Regions from separate parts of the Pseudomonas sp. XP1 genome, predicted to be linked through region 1. Evidence: riboswitches for the same ligand, from Rfam matches in the RefSeq annotation. Region 1 holds a riboswitch; each other region holds the start of a gene.

What was found. A riboswitch is a leader RNA that binds a small molecule or an ion and turns the genes downstream of it on or off. The one in region 1 is predicted to bind cobalamin.
Region 2: it holds a riboswitch for cobalamin, as region 1 does, so the genes downstream of both, ACK1U9_RS11130 (ABC transporter substrate-binding protein) here and cobW (cobalamin biosynthesis protein CobW) in region 1, are expected to answer to the same signal.
Region 3: it holds a riboswitch for cobalamin, as region 1 does, so the genes downstream of both, ACK1U9_RS11140 (TonB-dependent receptor) here and cobW (cobalamin biosynthesis protein CobW) in region 1, are expected to answer to the same signal.

Annotation. Positions count from the first base shown of each region.
Region 1 is NZ_JBNRIJ010000025.1:75,454-81,034, reverse strand. Features, by position in the region: gene cobN (cobaltochelatase subunit CobN) at 1-2,267, opposite strand, end outside; gene cobW (cobalamin biosynthesis protein CobW) at 2,271-3,338, opposite strand; cobalamin riboswitch at 3,439-3,651, opposite strand; gene ACK1U9_RS19330 (hypothetical protein) at 3,749-4,108, shown strand; gene ACK1U9_RS19325 (ATP-binding cassette domain-containing protein) at 4,434-5,581, shown strand, end outside.
Region 2 is NZ_JBNRIJ010000009.1:148,553-154,133, forward strand. Features, by position in the region: gene ACK1U9_RS11115 (OprD family porin) at 33-1,373, opposite strand; gene ACK1U9_RS11120 (ABC transporter ATP-binding protein) at 1,390-2,178, opposite strand; gene ACK1U9_RS11125 (FecCD family ABC transporter permease) at 2,175-3,191, opposite strand; gene ACK1U9_RS11130 (ABC transporter substrate-binding protein) at 3,191-4,201, opposite strand; cobalamin riboswitch at 4,313-4,510, opposite strand; gene ACK1U9_RS11135 (DUF1624 domain-containing protein) at 4,539-5,581, opposite strand, start outside.
Region 3 is NZ_JBNRIJ010000009.1:154,892-158,829, forward strand. Features, by position in the region: partial or broken gene ACK1U9_RS11140 (TonB-dependent receptor) at 1-1,730, opposite strand, end outside; cobalamin riboswitch at 1,840-2,047, opposite strand; gene nhaR (transcriptional activator NhaR) at 2,083-2,976, opposite strand; gene ACK1U9_RS11150 (hypothetical protein) at 3,110-3,349, shown strand; gene ACK1U9_RS11155 (TerC family protein) at 3,379-3,938, shown strand, end outside.

The sequences.
Region 1 (5,581 bases):
TCGGGGCGTGCGCCCTGCCACGGCTGGCCGAGTTCGCAATCGAGCGGGTCGAAACCCGGCACCAGCGCCTTGGCCAGAACCCGCAGCAGGCTGGCATTGCCGCCGCGACCGTCGCCACGCTCGACCCGCGACAGCGCCAGCAAGGTATCCAGGCGCAGCCGGCCTTCCGGGGACTGGCCGAACACATGCAGGCCATCGCGAATCTGCGATTCCTTCAGGTCGCACAGGTAGGTGTCCAGGCGCGGCAACCACACCGCGGCATCGTCCAGTTGGCCTTCCAGTTGCAGTTCGCGGTCGATGTGGTTGGCCTTGACCAGTTCGAGAATGTCGCGCTGCAACTCGCGGGCGCGCCGCGGGTCGAGCAGCTGGGCCTCGTAGAACTCGTCGGCCAATTGCTCCAGGTGGCGCAACGGGCCATAGGTTTCGGCACGGGTCAGCGGCGGCATCAGGTGGTCGATGATCACCGCCTGGGTGCGGCGCTTGGCCTGGGCACCCTCGCCCGGGTCGTTGACGATGAACGGGTAGATGTTCGGCAGCGGGCCGAGCAAGGCGTCCGGCCAGCACTGCGCCGACAACCCGACGCCCTTGCCGGGCAGCCATTCGAGGTTGCCGTGCTTGCCGACATGGATCACCGCGTCGGCGGCAAAGGCATGGCGCAGCCAGAAGTGAAACGCCAGGTAGCCGTGCGGCGGCACCAGGTCCGGATCGTGGTACACCGCGCTGGGGTCCACCTGGTAACCCCGCGCCGGCTGAATGCCGACGAAGGTCAAGCCAAAGCGCAGGCCGGCCACCATCAGCCGGCCACTGCGGTACATCGGGTCTTGCTGCGGCGGCCCCCAACGCTCCAGCACAGCCTGGCGGTTGGCCTCTGGCAGGCGCTCGAAGGCGGCCTGGTAGTCGGCCAGGCTCAGGCTCTGCGCACAGGGGCGCAGGTCCAGATGGTCGAGGTCGTTGGTCACGCCGCCGAGCAACTGGTGGATCAGTTGCGTGCCACTGCCCGGCAAGTCGGCCAGCGGATAGCCTTCGGCCTGCAGGGCCTTGAGAATGTTCAGCGCCGCCGCTGGCGTGTCCAGGCCAACGCCGTTGCCAATGCGGCCATCCCGGGTCGGGTAGTTGGCCAGCACCAGGGCCACGCGCTTTTGCGCATTCGGCAGGCGCGCCAGCTCGACCCAGCGGCGGGCCAGTTCGGCGACAAAGTCCATGCGCTCGGGGTGGGCGCGGTAGCAGACCACGTCGGACTGGCTGCGCTCGCTGCGCCAGGCCATGTCCTTGAAACTGACCGGGCGGGTGATGATGCGCCCGTCCAGTTCGGGCAAGGCAATGTGCATGGCCAGGTCACGCGCCCCCAGGCCCTGCTCGCTGGCTTCCCAGCCGGGCTGGTTGTCTTGTGCGCAGATGGCCTGCAGCACCGGGATGTCGCGACGGAACGGGCGCAGGTTGGGGCGTTCGGGGCTGGACAGGGCAAAGCCGGTGGTGTTGACCAGCACTTCGGCCCCCACCTCGTCCAGCCAGGCTTCGACCTGCTCCAGGCAGGCGCTTTCCTTTAGGCTGGCCACCGCGATCGGCAACGGGTTGAGCCCGGCGGCCTGCAGGCGCTGGCAGAACACATCGATGAACGCGGTGTTGGCCGCCTGCAGGTGCGAGCGGTAGAACAGCAGCGGCGCCACTGGCTGTTCGGGGTGCCACTGCGGGTACCAGTCCTCCAGCGTGGCGCTGCCCTTGGCCGGGTGATACACGGCAGTGCGCGGCAAAGGCTGTGGTTCGTCCCAGGCATAGTCGCGGCCCAGCCACTGGCTGGCCAGGCAGTTGAACAGGTTGATGGCGTTGGCCTTGCCGCCCTGGCGCAAGTAGTGCCAGAGGCGTTCGGCCTGCTCGCCGCTGACACTGCCCAGGCTGGTCAGTTCCGGGTCCGGGCGGTCGTCGCCCGGCACCAGGATCAGTTGCACGCCTCGGCCGGCCAGCTCGACCAGCTGCTCGACGCCATAGCGCCAGTAGCCGACGCCACCGTGCAGCGACACCAGGATGACCTTGGCATGGCGAAGTACCTGGTCGACGTAAAGGTCGACCGAGGCATGGTTCTGTACCTGCATCGGGTTGGCCAGGCGCAGGCTGGGGTAATCCTGGGGCAATTGCTCGGCGGTATCGGCGAGCAATGCCAGATGGGAATCGCCGCTGCAGAGAATCACCAGCTCGGCGGGCGTCTGGCCGAGGTCGGCAATGCTGTCATCCGGCACGAAGCCGCCGGGCTGGGTCCGCAGCAGGTGCATGGGTCAGGCGCCCAGTGCCTGGCGCAGGCGCGCTTCCAGCTGGGCGGCGTCGAGGTCCTGGCCGATCAGCACCAGGCGGGTGATGCGCGGTTCGTCGGTGCGCCAGGCGCGGTCGAAGTGCTTGTCGAAACGGGTGCCCACGCCCTGTACCAGCAAGCGCATCGGCTTGCCCGGGATGGCAGCGAAGCCTTTGGCGCGCAGGATGCCGAATTCCACCACCAACTGGGTCAGGGCGTCGAGCAGCAGGCTTTCGTCGGCTTCTGGCAGGTCGATGGAGATGGAGTCGAAGGCATCGTGGTCGTGATCGTCATGGTCATCGCCGTCATGGTGCGAGTCGTGGTGGGTACGGCGGCCATCGATGTGCGCCTCGGACTCGGCACCCACGCCCAGCAGCACTTCCAGCGGCAGCTTGCCGCTGCTGGCTTCGATCACTTTGACCGCCGGCGGCAGTTCTTCGGCCACCTCGGCGCGGACCTTGGCCAGGCCTTCGGCGTCGATCAGGTCGGCCTTGTTCAGCACCACCAGGTCGGCGCTGGCCAGCTGGTCGGCGAACAGTTCGTGCAGCGGTGACTCGTGGTCCAGGTTGGGGTCGAGCTTGCGCTGGGCATCGACCTGGTCCGGGTAGGCGGCGAAGGTGCCGGCGGCCACGGCCGGGCTGTCGACTACCGTGATCACCGCGTCGACGGTGCAGGCATTGCGGATTTCCGGCCACTGGAAGGCTTGCACCAGCGGTTTGGGCAGGGCCAGGCCGCTGGTTTCGATGAGGATATGGTCCAGGTCGCCACGGCGTGCCACCAGCTCGCGCATCACCGGGAAGAACTCTTCCTGCACGGTGCAGCACAGGCAGCCGTTGGCCAGCTCGTAGACGCGACCGGTGGCTTCTTCTTCGGTGCAACCGATGCTGCACTGCTTGAGGATTTCGCCGTCGATGCCCAGTTCGCCGAACTCGTTGACGATCACCGCAATGCGGCGGCCCTGGGCGTTGTCGAGCATGTGGCGCAGCAAGGTGGTCTTGCCCGAGCCGAGGAAGCCGGTGACGATGGTGACGGGGAGCTTGGCCAGTGTTTTCATGTCGCATTGCCCTTGGCAGATTGGCGCGGGCATGCAGGACGACAGCCGCAGGCCAGGCCGGCCGGGCTTGTTCGCCACCGGATCACCCCGCCCGGTTGAAAGTCGAAAACGTGACGAGGCAGGTCTCCTGGCTCGCACCGTTCCATGTGCCCGCTGGTGCAGCAGGCTGGCGGGATGACGCCTTCCCGCGCGCGGGCGCAGTGGCTGTGTCGATCCGTTGTCGGTGCTTACAGTTGCGGGGGCAGCCGCGGCTTGTACCGCGTTCCCGTCTTAGCTTCGGCCTGGCCGAAGAACCTCGAAGTGGCAAGGCTACGCAGTGGCTGGCGGGTGGTCAACCATTGCTGTCGGGCTGGCCGACAACAAGCGCCGCAACTGCGTTAGAGTGGTGGCTTTGAGCAGCGAGGCCCACGGTGAAACCCCTGAACAAGCGCGATATGGCACGCCTGGAGCGTGAGCTGGTGGCTTGCCTGACCGAAGCCTGCGAAACCGCCAAGGCGGAGATCGTCGGTTTCAGCTGGCTTACCCATCGTCTGGCTCTCGAGGATTTTCCGGCCAGCCTGCGTATTACCTGGGTATTCGAGCGAGAGGCCGAAAAGGCCGCCGCCTTGGCGGGCGACGCCAAAATGCGCATGCTCGCGCTGACGGGCCTTGCGCTGGAGCAGGCCGGCATTCAGCTGGATCATCCAGCCTGGCATGTACGGTTTGACAGTGAAGAGGCGTGCCAGCAGAGCCACGGCGGCGATTGGACCAGGCGTTTGGTGGGGCGCTGAACCAGGGGCATGCGCGGCCCTGCAGGTCCGGTGCACGCCTTAAGGGCGACGCCGGCCATGTGGGAGCGGGTTTACCCGCGAACACGGGCGAAGCCCGTGCCATCCACCGCGTCGCCTGTCTCGCGGGTGAACCCGCACCCACAGGGTCCGTGGCGCACTCGCGGAATGTGTTTTCCCGCGACAACAATGCCTCTATCCGTTAGGCTACGCATTCCCCTGTCACGAGGTATTCGTCCAATGCGCCATTGATGCCGCCGTCCCTTCGACGGCCAGTCTTCAGCCTCCGGTTCGCTCCGGAGATGTCGCGGCATTTGTGGAGTTGTGCATGACGAACACGTCGATCCTGACGCTGGACAGCGTCTCCCTGGCCTTGCCTGACGGCAGGCTGTTATTTACCGACCTCAGCGAAACCTTCGACCAACGCCGCACCGGCCTGGTCGGGCGCAACGGTGTGGGCAAGAGCCTGCTCGGGCAGATACTTGCCGGCCAGCGCGAACCAAGCAGCGGCCAGTGTCGGCGCCTTGGGCGCGTCCATCTTCTGGACCAGCAGGTGATCGAGCACAGCGCCACGGTCGCCGACCTGGCCCAGGTGGGCGCGGTGCTCGCTGCGCTGGAGCGCATCGAGCAAGGCAGTGTCGCACCCAGTGACTTCGACGCCGTCGGCGAACGTTGGGATATTCGCGAGCAATTGCAGGGGCACCTGCAACGCCACGGCCTGGGCCAACTCGACTGGCACCAGCCCGCCCACAGCCTGAGCGGTGGTCAGGCCATGCGCGTGGCGCTGGTCGGCGCCTGGCTCAGCGAAGCGGACTACCTGATACTCGACGAACCGAGCAATCACCTGGACAGCGACGCCCGCGCCCAACTATTGGGCATGATCGAAGCCTGGGACCGGGGTTTGCTGGTGATCAGCCATGATCGCAGCCTGCTCGCGCACATGACGCGCATCGTCGAATTATCCAGCCTGGGCTTGCGGGCCTATGGCGGCAACTACACCTTCTATTCGGCCCAGAAAGCCAGCCAGACAGCGCAGGCCCAACAGCAACTTGCCCGGCTGAAACAGGAGGAGCAACGCCAGGCGCGCGAACTGCAGCGTCAGCGCGAAGACCTGGAACGTCATCAAGCCCGCGCCGGGCGCAATGCCAGGCACGCCAACCAGGCCAAGATCCTGGTCGACCGCCAGCAGGAGCGCAGTCAGGCCACTGCGGGCAAACAGCGCCGCGACCATCGCGACGCCCGGCAGGCGCTGCAGGGCAAAGTGCGTGACGCCGCCCGCGAAGTCGAGCAGGACAGCGCCATTACCCTGCATGCACCCACGCCGCAGCGTCATCCAGGCCGCGAAGTGCTGGCCCTGCAGGCGCTGCGCCTGCCACGCGGGACGCGCAAACCACTGAACCTGCGCGTGTGCCTGGGCCAGCGGGTGGGCCTGGTAGGCGCCAATGGCAGTGGCAAGTCCACCCTGCTCAGGCTGAT
Region 2 (5,581 bases), on a different contig from region 1:
GCCTTGCAGCCCCATTCAGGCAACGCGGAACATCAGAACCCACCCCCCAACGGCCATTCCACCGCCAACCGTATCTGGTCCCCATCCAGCTCCGCCTGCGCCGTATTGCCCCGATGCACGTTATGCCGCAGCGAAAACGCGGTGCCCTTGGCCTTGCCGCTCTGCACCACATACCGGGCCTCCAGGTCGCGCTCCCAATGCTTGCCCCCCTTGCCATAACCCAGGTAGGCATACCCGCCCGCAGGGTCGACATGGCTGCCGTCGATATCGAACCCGCGCACGTACAACGCCGTCAGGTTCAACCCCGGTACGCCATAGGCGCCCATGTTCAGGTCATAGCGCGCCTGCCACGACTTTTCGTTTGGTGCGTTGAAGTCCGACATCTGCACCGCGTTGGCAATGAAGATTGCCCCTCGCGTCACGTAGTCGAACGGCGTGTTGCCGTCCACCTGCTGCCAGCCCAGGCTGAAACCGTGCGGCCCGTGGTCGTAACGCGAGACCAGGCTCCAGGTGGTGTTGTCGATGTGCCCTGACAGCGCCTTGCCGGTGTCGGTGGTGCGGTACAGGTTTAGGTCGAGGGTTAGGCTGCGGCGCTCATCCAGGGCATGGCTGAGGGTGCTGCCCAGGTAATGCTGGTTCCAGCTGTCCTGGTAGCGTGAGGTGTACAGGCTGCCGCTGAAGACGGCGCCGGGGTTCCACACCACGCCGGCCAGGTCGAAGCTGTTGCCCTGGCGGCCATTGGAGTAGTTCACCACGAAACCCTGATCGTGGCTGGATGCATTGCGGTCGGCGTTCTCGTTGAAATGCCCTGCCACCAGCCTGAGGTTGTCGAACTCGGTACTGTCAAGGAAGAACCCGGTCGCGGTCTCGGGCAGCAGGCGGCTATCGGACGAACTGAACACCGGGGTCTTGACCCGTTGCTCACCGTAGGACAGCACGGTATCGGACATGCGCAGTTTCAGTGCCGCGCCGGCACGGCTGTATTCGTTCTTCGGGTGCCCCTCGTTATCCACCCCGAGCAAGCGTGCCTTGCCCACGCGCCCGCCGCCGCTGTCGAGTTGCACGCCCAGGTAGGCGTGGGCGTCGACCCCGACACCGATCAGCCCCTGGGTAAAACCGGACCGGAAGGTGCCCATCAGGCCATAGGCCCATTCCTCGGCCTTGCCGCTACGTTCATTGCGCGGCTTGTAGGCGTTGCGCCCGGCACTGTTGCGCCCGCCATGTTTGTAATCGCGCTGGTCGAATACGCTGCGGTTGAGCAGGCTCCAGCGGCCATCCTCGACAAAACCGTTGCTTTGCGACTGGGCGGAGTCGGCCAGTGCAGGGGGGGCGAGCAGGGCGCTGGCGAGCAGCAAAGGGACAGAGCGCGACATGGGCAGAACTTCCTGTTCAGGGGGCGCGAAAACGCAGGATGCGCGCGCCGTCGAAAGGGTCGATGAGGTAATGGGCGTGCACGCCGAAGGTGTTCAGCAGGCGCTCGGGTGTAAGCACCTCGAGCGGTTTGCCGAGGGCGACCAGGCGGCCCTTGTCGAGCACCGCGATGCGGTCGCAGGTGAGCGCCTGGTTGAGGTCGTGCAGGGCCACCAGGGTGGTCACCGGCAAGGCCTGCACCTGCTGCAACAGGCTCAGCTGGTGCTGGATATCCAGGTGGTTGGTCGGCTCGTCCAGCAGCAGCACCTGCGGCCGCTGTGCCAAAGCACGGGCGATGTGCACGCGCTGGCGTTCGCCACCTGACAGCGACCCCCACAGGCGTGTGCGCAGGTGCAGGGCGTCGAGGTCGGCCAGGGCCTGTTCGACGATCGCGTGGTCCTCCCGGGAGAACGGCGCCAGCGCCGACAGCCAGGGGGTGCGGCCCAGGGCAACGGCATCGAACACGCTGATCGCATCGAGGGTGTCGGCCTGCTGTTCGACCAGCGCCAAGGCCTGGGCGACCCGGCGGCGGGGCAACCGTGCGAGCGGTTCCCCCAGCAGTTGCACGCCGCCGTTGCCTGGCTTGCGCAGCCCGGCCAGCACCTTCAGCAGCGAGGATTTGCCGGAGCCGTTGGGGCCGACGATGCCCAGGGTTTCACCGGCGACAACGCTCAGTTCGATATTGCTGAGCACGGTATTGCCGGCCAGTTGCAGCCCCAGGTTCTGGCAACTCAAGGGGGCCATCCGTACCGCCGTCATGACCGTCATGGGCGCCCCCGGCGGCTGATCAGGATCAACGCGAAGACCGGTGCGCCGAGCAGCGCGGTGACCACGCCAACCGGGATCACCTGGCCAGGGATCAAGGTGCGCGACAGGATGTCGGCGGCAATCAGGAACAGTGCCCCGCCCAGTGCGCTGGCGGGCAGCAGGCGGCTGTGCCCGGGGCCTAGCAGCAGGCGCAGGGCATGGGGGATCACCAGCCCGACAAAACCGATGGCGCCGACGATGGACACCATCACGGCGGTCACCAGCGCCGCGCAGCTGATCAGCAGCAACTGGGTACGCCGCACCGGGATGCCGAGCGACGCCGCCGAGTCGGCACCGAAGGTGAAGGCATCCAAGGCACGGCGATGCCACAGGCACACCAGCAGCCCGAACAGTACAACCGGCACGGCCAGCCACACCGAAGGCCAACGTACGCCACTGAGGTTGCCCAGCAGCCAGAACAGGATGCCGCGTGCCTGCTCGGCGGTGGCCGACATGGTGATGAGGAAGGCGGTAAGGGCGTTGAACAGTTGCGAGCCGGCGATCCCGGCAAGGATCACCTGGGCATTGTTGCTGCTGGGGCCGGCTGCCCGGGCCAGTACCAGTACCAGGGCGAACGCTGCCAGGGCGCCGATGAAGGCGCCGCCAGACATGCTCAGCGCCAGGCTGCCGAAGCCCAGCAGGCCCACCAGCACCGCACCGGTCGAGGCGCCGGCAGACAGCCCCAGCAGGTAAGGCTCGGCCAACGGGTTGCGCAACAGTGCCTGGAGGATCACGCCGCAGGTGGCAAGGCCGGCGCCGCAGGCCGCAGCAACCAGGGTGCGGGGCAGGCGGTAGTTCCAGACGATGCCGGCGTCGATCGGTTCGACCGGGTAGCCGGCCTGCCACAGGTGGTTGGCCAGCACCTGGCTGACCACGCCGGGCGACAGGTTGGTTTCGCCGATGGCGGTGCCGGCCATCAGGGCTGCCAACAGGGCGGCCAGGGCAACGGCGATGCAGGGTAGCAGGCGCATCATCACTGGGCTGCTTTGCCGCTGGCGAAGGCGGCAGCCAGCGTCTGCAGGCCGCTGAACAAGCGAATGCCGGCCTGCATGGCGTCGGCGTCGAGGATGATGATGCGGTCGTGCTTCACCGCGTCCATGTTGCGCGTTACCGGGTCGCTACGCAGGAATGCCAGCTTCTTCTCGTAGTCGTCGGCGGGGTAGCGGCGGCGGTCCATGCGGGCAATGATCAGCCAGGTGGGGTTGGCCTTGGCCAGGGTTTCCCAACCTACGGTCGGCCATTCTTCGCTGGACTCGACCACGTTGCGCACGCCGAGGGTACGCAGCATGAAGTCGGCGACCCCCTGGCGGCCCGCCACGTAGGGGTCGGTGTGCAGGTCGGCGCTGGAGAACCAGAACAGCGCCGAGGTGGCGCCCAGGTCCTTGTCGGCCAGTTGCGCCCTGGCACTGTCCAGGCGGCTTCTGAGCTCGGTATTCAGGGCCGTGCCACGGTCCTGTACGTCGAAGATTGCCGCCAGCTGGCTGACGCTCTTGTAGATGGTGTCGACCTGGAACGCCTGCAGGCGGGTGCCATCGGCGCCCACCAGGTTGTCCTTGCCTTCGCAGTCCGACGGCAGCAGGTAGGTGGGGATGCCCAGTTCATCGAACTGCTCGCGGGTGCCGACCACGCCCTGGGCACCGACCATCCATTCGAACTGCACCGTCACCAGTTGCGGGCGCTTGCCCACTACCGCCTCGAAGCTGGGTTCGTTGTCGGCCAGGCGCGGCACCTTGGCGTTCTGCATCTGGTACTCGGGCAGCACGTTGTTGAACCACAGCGAGGTGGCTGCCAGTTTGTCGCCCAGCCCCAGCGCGTAGAGCATCTCGGTACCGGCCTGGCCAATGGTGACCGTGCGTTGCGGCGCCTGGGCGAAGGTTTGCGGCTTGCCGCAGTTGTCGACCGTCAGCGGGTAATGGGTGGCAGCAGCCTGGGCCAGGCCGGTGAGGCCGAGGCCGGCGAGCAGGGTGGCAAAACGGGGCAGCATGCTGGGCGATCTCCTATCGGACAGTTCGGGTGAGGAACGCACGGACAGGCATCGCCGAGCCCCCGCTGGCGGCAGGGGCAACACTGATGGCCAATCCCGGACACCCCGCCGGTTGGTGAATGTAGGCCGGCAGGTCTCCTGACTGGTGCGTCATGGCCTGGCTCCGGCCTTCCCGGGTTCGTGGCCCAGTGGCATCGATGGAGCAGGCTCGGCACCTACAGTTGCGGGGGCAGTTCCGTTTGGCCCGAATTGGCGGGCCTGGGATTCCCTATTGATTCCGTGGTGGAAACCGGCGGCCGGCATGGTAGACCATCGTGCCGCCGGGTGAAAACGCTTTTCAAAAGTACTTCAGCCAGGTGATGTCGCGCCGCTGCGCCTTGAGGCGGGCGAACCAGCGCACCGGCAGGTACAGCGAAACCGCCAGCAGCGCTGCCCCCAGCCACACCGCAGGGATGCCGTCGAAGCCGAAGTAGTCGCCATGGTTGCGGCCAAACAGCGCCACGCTGGCCAGGTACAGCAGCTTCAGCACATACAGGTGCAGCAGGTAGAAGAACATCGGTGCCGCGCCGAACACCGCCAGGGCACTGATCCACCGGGCCTGGCCGGCGCGTTCGAAGGCGCGCAGCAACAGCAGGCCGCAGCCCAGGGTCAGGGCCAGGAACAGCAGCGACGGCGGGTATTTGGTGATGTTGAAGAAGCTCATCAGGGTTTGCGTGACGGTCGGGTAAGCGCTCCACGGCGCCTCGCCGTAGCCGTTGACCAGGCGCAGCGCAACAAAGCCCAGCAGCGCGATCAGCCCGGCCAGCAGCAGGCGATGCTGGCGTTGGCCGGCCTCGCTGGCACGGGCGAACCATGGGCCCAGGCCATAGCCCAGGGCGATGACACCGATCCACGGCAGCACCGGGTAAGAGGTACGCAGACGCAGGCTTTCGGAGTACTCCAGCCAACCCCGGTCATGCAGGATCGCCCAAGGCACATGCAAGGCTGATTCGACGCCGAAGTGCAGGCCATCGAGCAGGTTGTGGCCGGCGATGATGATTGCGCCCAGGGCGATCAGGGCGGCGCGTGGCAACCAGACCAGCAGCGACAGGGCGATCATGCTCACGCCGATGGCCCAGATCACCTGCAGGTAGATGACGCTGGGTGGCAGCTGGAACGTCCAGGCGAAGTTGACCAGGGTGAATTCCAGCACCACCAGGAACAGCCCGCGCTTGAACAGGAACGCCGAGACATCGCCGCGGCCCTGGTGTTTCTCGCCGTACAGCCAGGCCGACAGCCCGGTCAGCATGACGAACACCGGCGCGCACAGGTGGGCCAGGGTGCGGCTGAAGAACAGCGAAGGCTCGGTGGTATCGATGGCCATCGGGTCGCTGACCTGGC
Region 3 (3,938 bases), on a different contig from region 1:
TGCCACTGGTGCGCCAGCGCCAGTTCCAGGGTTGCCTCCAGGCCGTCGGACGTCTGCTGGCCAGCCTGCTGCTTCTCGTGCGTGATCGGGTCATCCACCAGCAGCTTCTTCTTGACGATGTGGTAGGCCGCCAATGTCCATTCGCCACGCCCCTCCCAGAAGCGCTGCTTCAGCCCCACCTCGGTCTGTCTGGCCTCGGTCAGGTCGTAGTGCATCTGGTTGGCGCTGAGGCTGATGAGGTTGTTGACCCCGTCCTCGCTGGTGGAGTACTGGCCATACAGCGACAGGTCGTCGCTGACTGCAAACACCAGCCCGGCACGCCAGTTGCCCCCTTGCAGGCTGCGGTCGCTGCGGCTGTCGGTGGTCAGTTTCTCCTGGACGATGTGGTTCTGGTCGCGGCGCACGCCGGTGATCAGTGACAGCCGATCGCTCAACTGCAGGCGGTTTTCGGCGAACAGGGCAAAGGTGTGGGTGGTGGACAGGGTTTGCGGGCGCAGCGGCGAGGCGCTGTGAAACCAACCCGGTTGCGGCTGCCATGGGTCGATGTAGTCACTGCCTGCATCGTTGTAGGGTGCGTTGCTGTCGACGTTGAAGCGGACTTTGTTGTACTCGGCGCCGACCACGGTCTTGCTGGCCAGGCCAAACAGCCTGTGGTCGAGGGTGAATGCCTGGCGATCGCCGAACTGTTCCTGGTTGTGCTTGATCTGCAGGTAGCTGCCGCGCAGCAGCTGCTGGTGCCCGGTATCCCAGCTGTAGTCCTCGGCGTTGCGCCAGTGACGGCGGCTCTTGATGTAGTACAGCTGGTTGCTGGCGCTCAGGTGGTCGTTCAAAGCCCAGTCGGTGTTCAGGCGGGTCCATTCATCGACGTAATGCTGCACGTCGTCCTGCACGTTGTAGTTCTTCTTGCGCAGGCTGCTGCGGTAGTGGCCGTCGATCAGCGGGGTGCCGTAGTAGTTGGCAGGCTGCGCATCGCCGCGGTCGTGGGCGAGGGTGAAGCTGAGGTCGTCGCTGGCGTCGAAGCGCAGCGCGGCGCTCAGCGCCAGGCTGCGGGACGGGGTGCGGTCGACCCAACCGTTACCGGTTTGCTGGTTCAGGGCCAGGCGGTAGCTCAGGCGCTCGCCGAGGCTGCCGCCGCTGTCCAGGCCGAGCTGCTGGCGGTCCCACGAACCGTAGCCCAGGCGCAGGTGGTTGCGTACCTCGCCGGCAAACGGCTTCTTCGGGACCACGTTGACCACCGCACCGGTGGCGCCTTCGCCATAAAGCACCGAGGCCGGGCCGCGAATCACATCGATGCGCTCGACCATCCATGGGTCGACCGGGAACGTCTGGGTGCCGGCACCGGTGTAAAGGCGGGCCCCGTCGAACAGTGTCATCACCGAGTTGTGCCCGGTAAAGCCGCGGGCGGACAGGCCCGTGCCGCCGTCGCCCGGGGAGCCGATGTAGCTGATGCCCGGTGAGCGGGTCACCGCGTCCTGTACGGTGAAGTTGTTGCGCTGCTGGATCTGCTTGGCGCTGATGCTGCTGGTGCTGGCCGGTGTCTCCAGGGCGCTGAGGCCAAGACGCGAGCCAGCCTGGGTCGGCGTGGCCAGGTCGATGGCGTAGCTGTCGAGGGTGTCAGTGATGGCCGTGGAGGGCAGGGCCAGTGGCTGTCGGTCGAGGTCATCGGCCAGTGCCGGCAGGGAAACGGCCAGGCAGGCCGCCAGAGGGTGAAGCTTGAAGATACGGGACATGTCGTTCCACTACTGCAGGAATGAATGGATCCCGGTGGAAAACACGCAAAGGCGCACCGTGCACACAGACGCGCGCACGGATACCGGCCTGCGCCCGCCCACCGCGGGTTGCCAAGTGAAGCTTCAGGCCGGTCTCCGGGCTTGCGAGGGGCATGAAACCTTCACCTTCCCATGCAGGTGCACAGTGGTATCTCGAAGGGTTCGCTCGCTTACCGTTGCGGGGGCAGCGCCGGACTTGTCGTGGGCAACACGACGCACCGGCTTCCCGTTTCACCCTGCGCGCGGCGGCGCAGGGCACCTGAAACTGGCGGGCATATGACCATTGAAACGCGGGAGGCGTCAAATCCGCCTGCTACCAATGAAACAACTCTCGTCGCGCCCCCTCGGTAATTGCCACGATCCCCGGGTGCTTGACCTTGCGCTCTACCGAAATGGCATAGAACGACTCGTGCACTGCCTCGGTCTGCCCGATCAGCTCCACGCCGTATTGGCGGCATACCTCCTCGGCGATCACGCTGGGCGCGACGAAGATGCCGCTGCCCGACTGCCCGAACGCCTGCATCAAGGCACTGTCATCGAATTCGCCAACGATCCGTGGCTGCACCTGTTGCTCACCCAGCCAGCGCAGCAGGCGGCTGCGTACCACGGTTTCCTGCCCGGGGATGAGCAATGGCGCATCCTGCAGGCAGGCGGGGAAGGGGCCTTCCAGGCGTTGTGCCAGCGCCGGAGTGGCGAAGAAGCTCAGCCCGCACTCGCCCAGTTTCTGGCTATAACCCTTGATGTCCAGGTGGCTGGGCATGGGGCTGTCGGAAATCACCAGGTCCAGGCGCTGGATCGCCAGGTCCGCCAGCAGCCGTTCGAGCTTGTCTTCGCGGCAGTTGATACGCAGCACGTCGTCCAGCTCCATGGTCGGTGCCAGCAGGCGGTAGACGATGGACTTTGGCACCACGTCCGCCACGCCCACGCGGAACAGGATCTGCTCCTGCGGGCCGGCCCGCAGCATGGCCTCCAGCTCGCTACCCAACTGGAACATCTGTTCGGCATAGATCAGCGTCTGGCGCCCTGTTTCGGTCAGCTCCAGCTGGCGCCCCACGCGCTGGAACAACTCCAGGCCGTATGTCTGTTCGAACAAGCTGATTTGCCCGCTGATGGTTTGCGGGGTCAGGTTCAACTGTTCGCTGGCGCGGGCGATGCTGCCGGTCTTGGCCACGGCCCAGAAGTAGTGCAACTGCCGATAGTTGAGCATCGGTATGTTTCCGGATTCGTAAAAACCGAAGTATAACCGCTGAAAATACGAATTTTCCGGATGTGTTGCGCTCTTTAGAATGCGACTCCATCAGCGCCGTGTGCGCCGCAGGAACATGAAAAGCGAGGAACCCATGCTGCAACTAAAATCCATCGGTACGCCGCTGGTGCTGGCTTTGGCCCTGTTCACCCTGGCCGGTTGCGAGCAGGCCGAGAAATCCGCCCAGCAGATGCTCGACCAGGCCGCGCAGTCGGCCAAGCAGGCCATCGACGACACCAACAAGGCCGCACAGCAGGCGTTGAGCGAGGCCATCGGCAGCGAAGGGCACAAGCCCAAGGACGCCGACAAGAAAGAAGACACCCAGGAAATCTGACCCCCAACCGCTGCTGCAGGATTTGAACAATGGAATACTTGCTGGAACTCGTCGCTAGCCCTACCGCCTGGGTTGCCCTGGCTACGCTGGTGGCCATGGAAGTCGTGCTGGGCATCGACAACCTGATCTTCATCTCCATCCTGACCAACAAGCTGCCGGTGGAGTACCGCTCCAAGGCGCGCCGTATCGGTATCAGCATGGCCTTGGTCATGCGCCTGGCCTTGCTCAGCACGGTGGCTTGGATCGTCCAGCTGACCGACCCGGTGTTCGAAGTGTTCGGCAATGCCTTCTCCTGGAAGGACGTGATCCTGATTGCCGGTGGCCTGTTCCTGCTGTGGAAGGCGACCAAGGAAATCCACGAGAACGTCGACCCGCACGGGGCCAAGGAAGAAGCCAAGGTGTCGTCGACGGTTACCCTGGGCTTTGCCGCGGCGATCTTCCAGATCCTGTTGCTGGACATCGTCTTCTCGGTCGACAGCATCATCACCGCCGTGGGCATGACCGAACACCTGCCGATCATGATCATTGCCGTTATCACTGCCGTGATCGTCATGATGGTAGCCGCCGACCCGTTGGCCAACTTCATCAA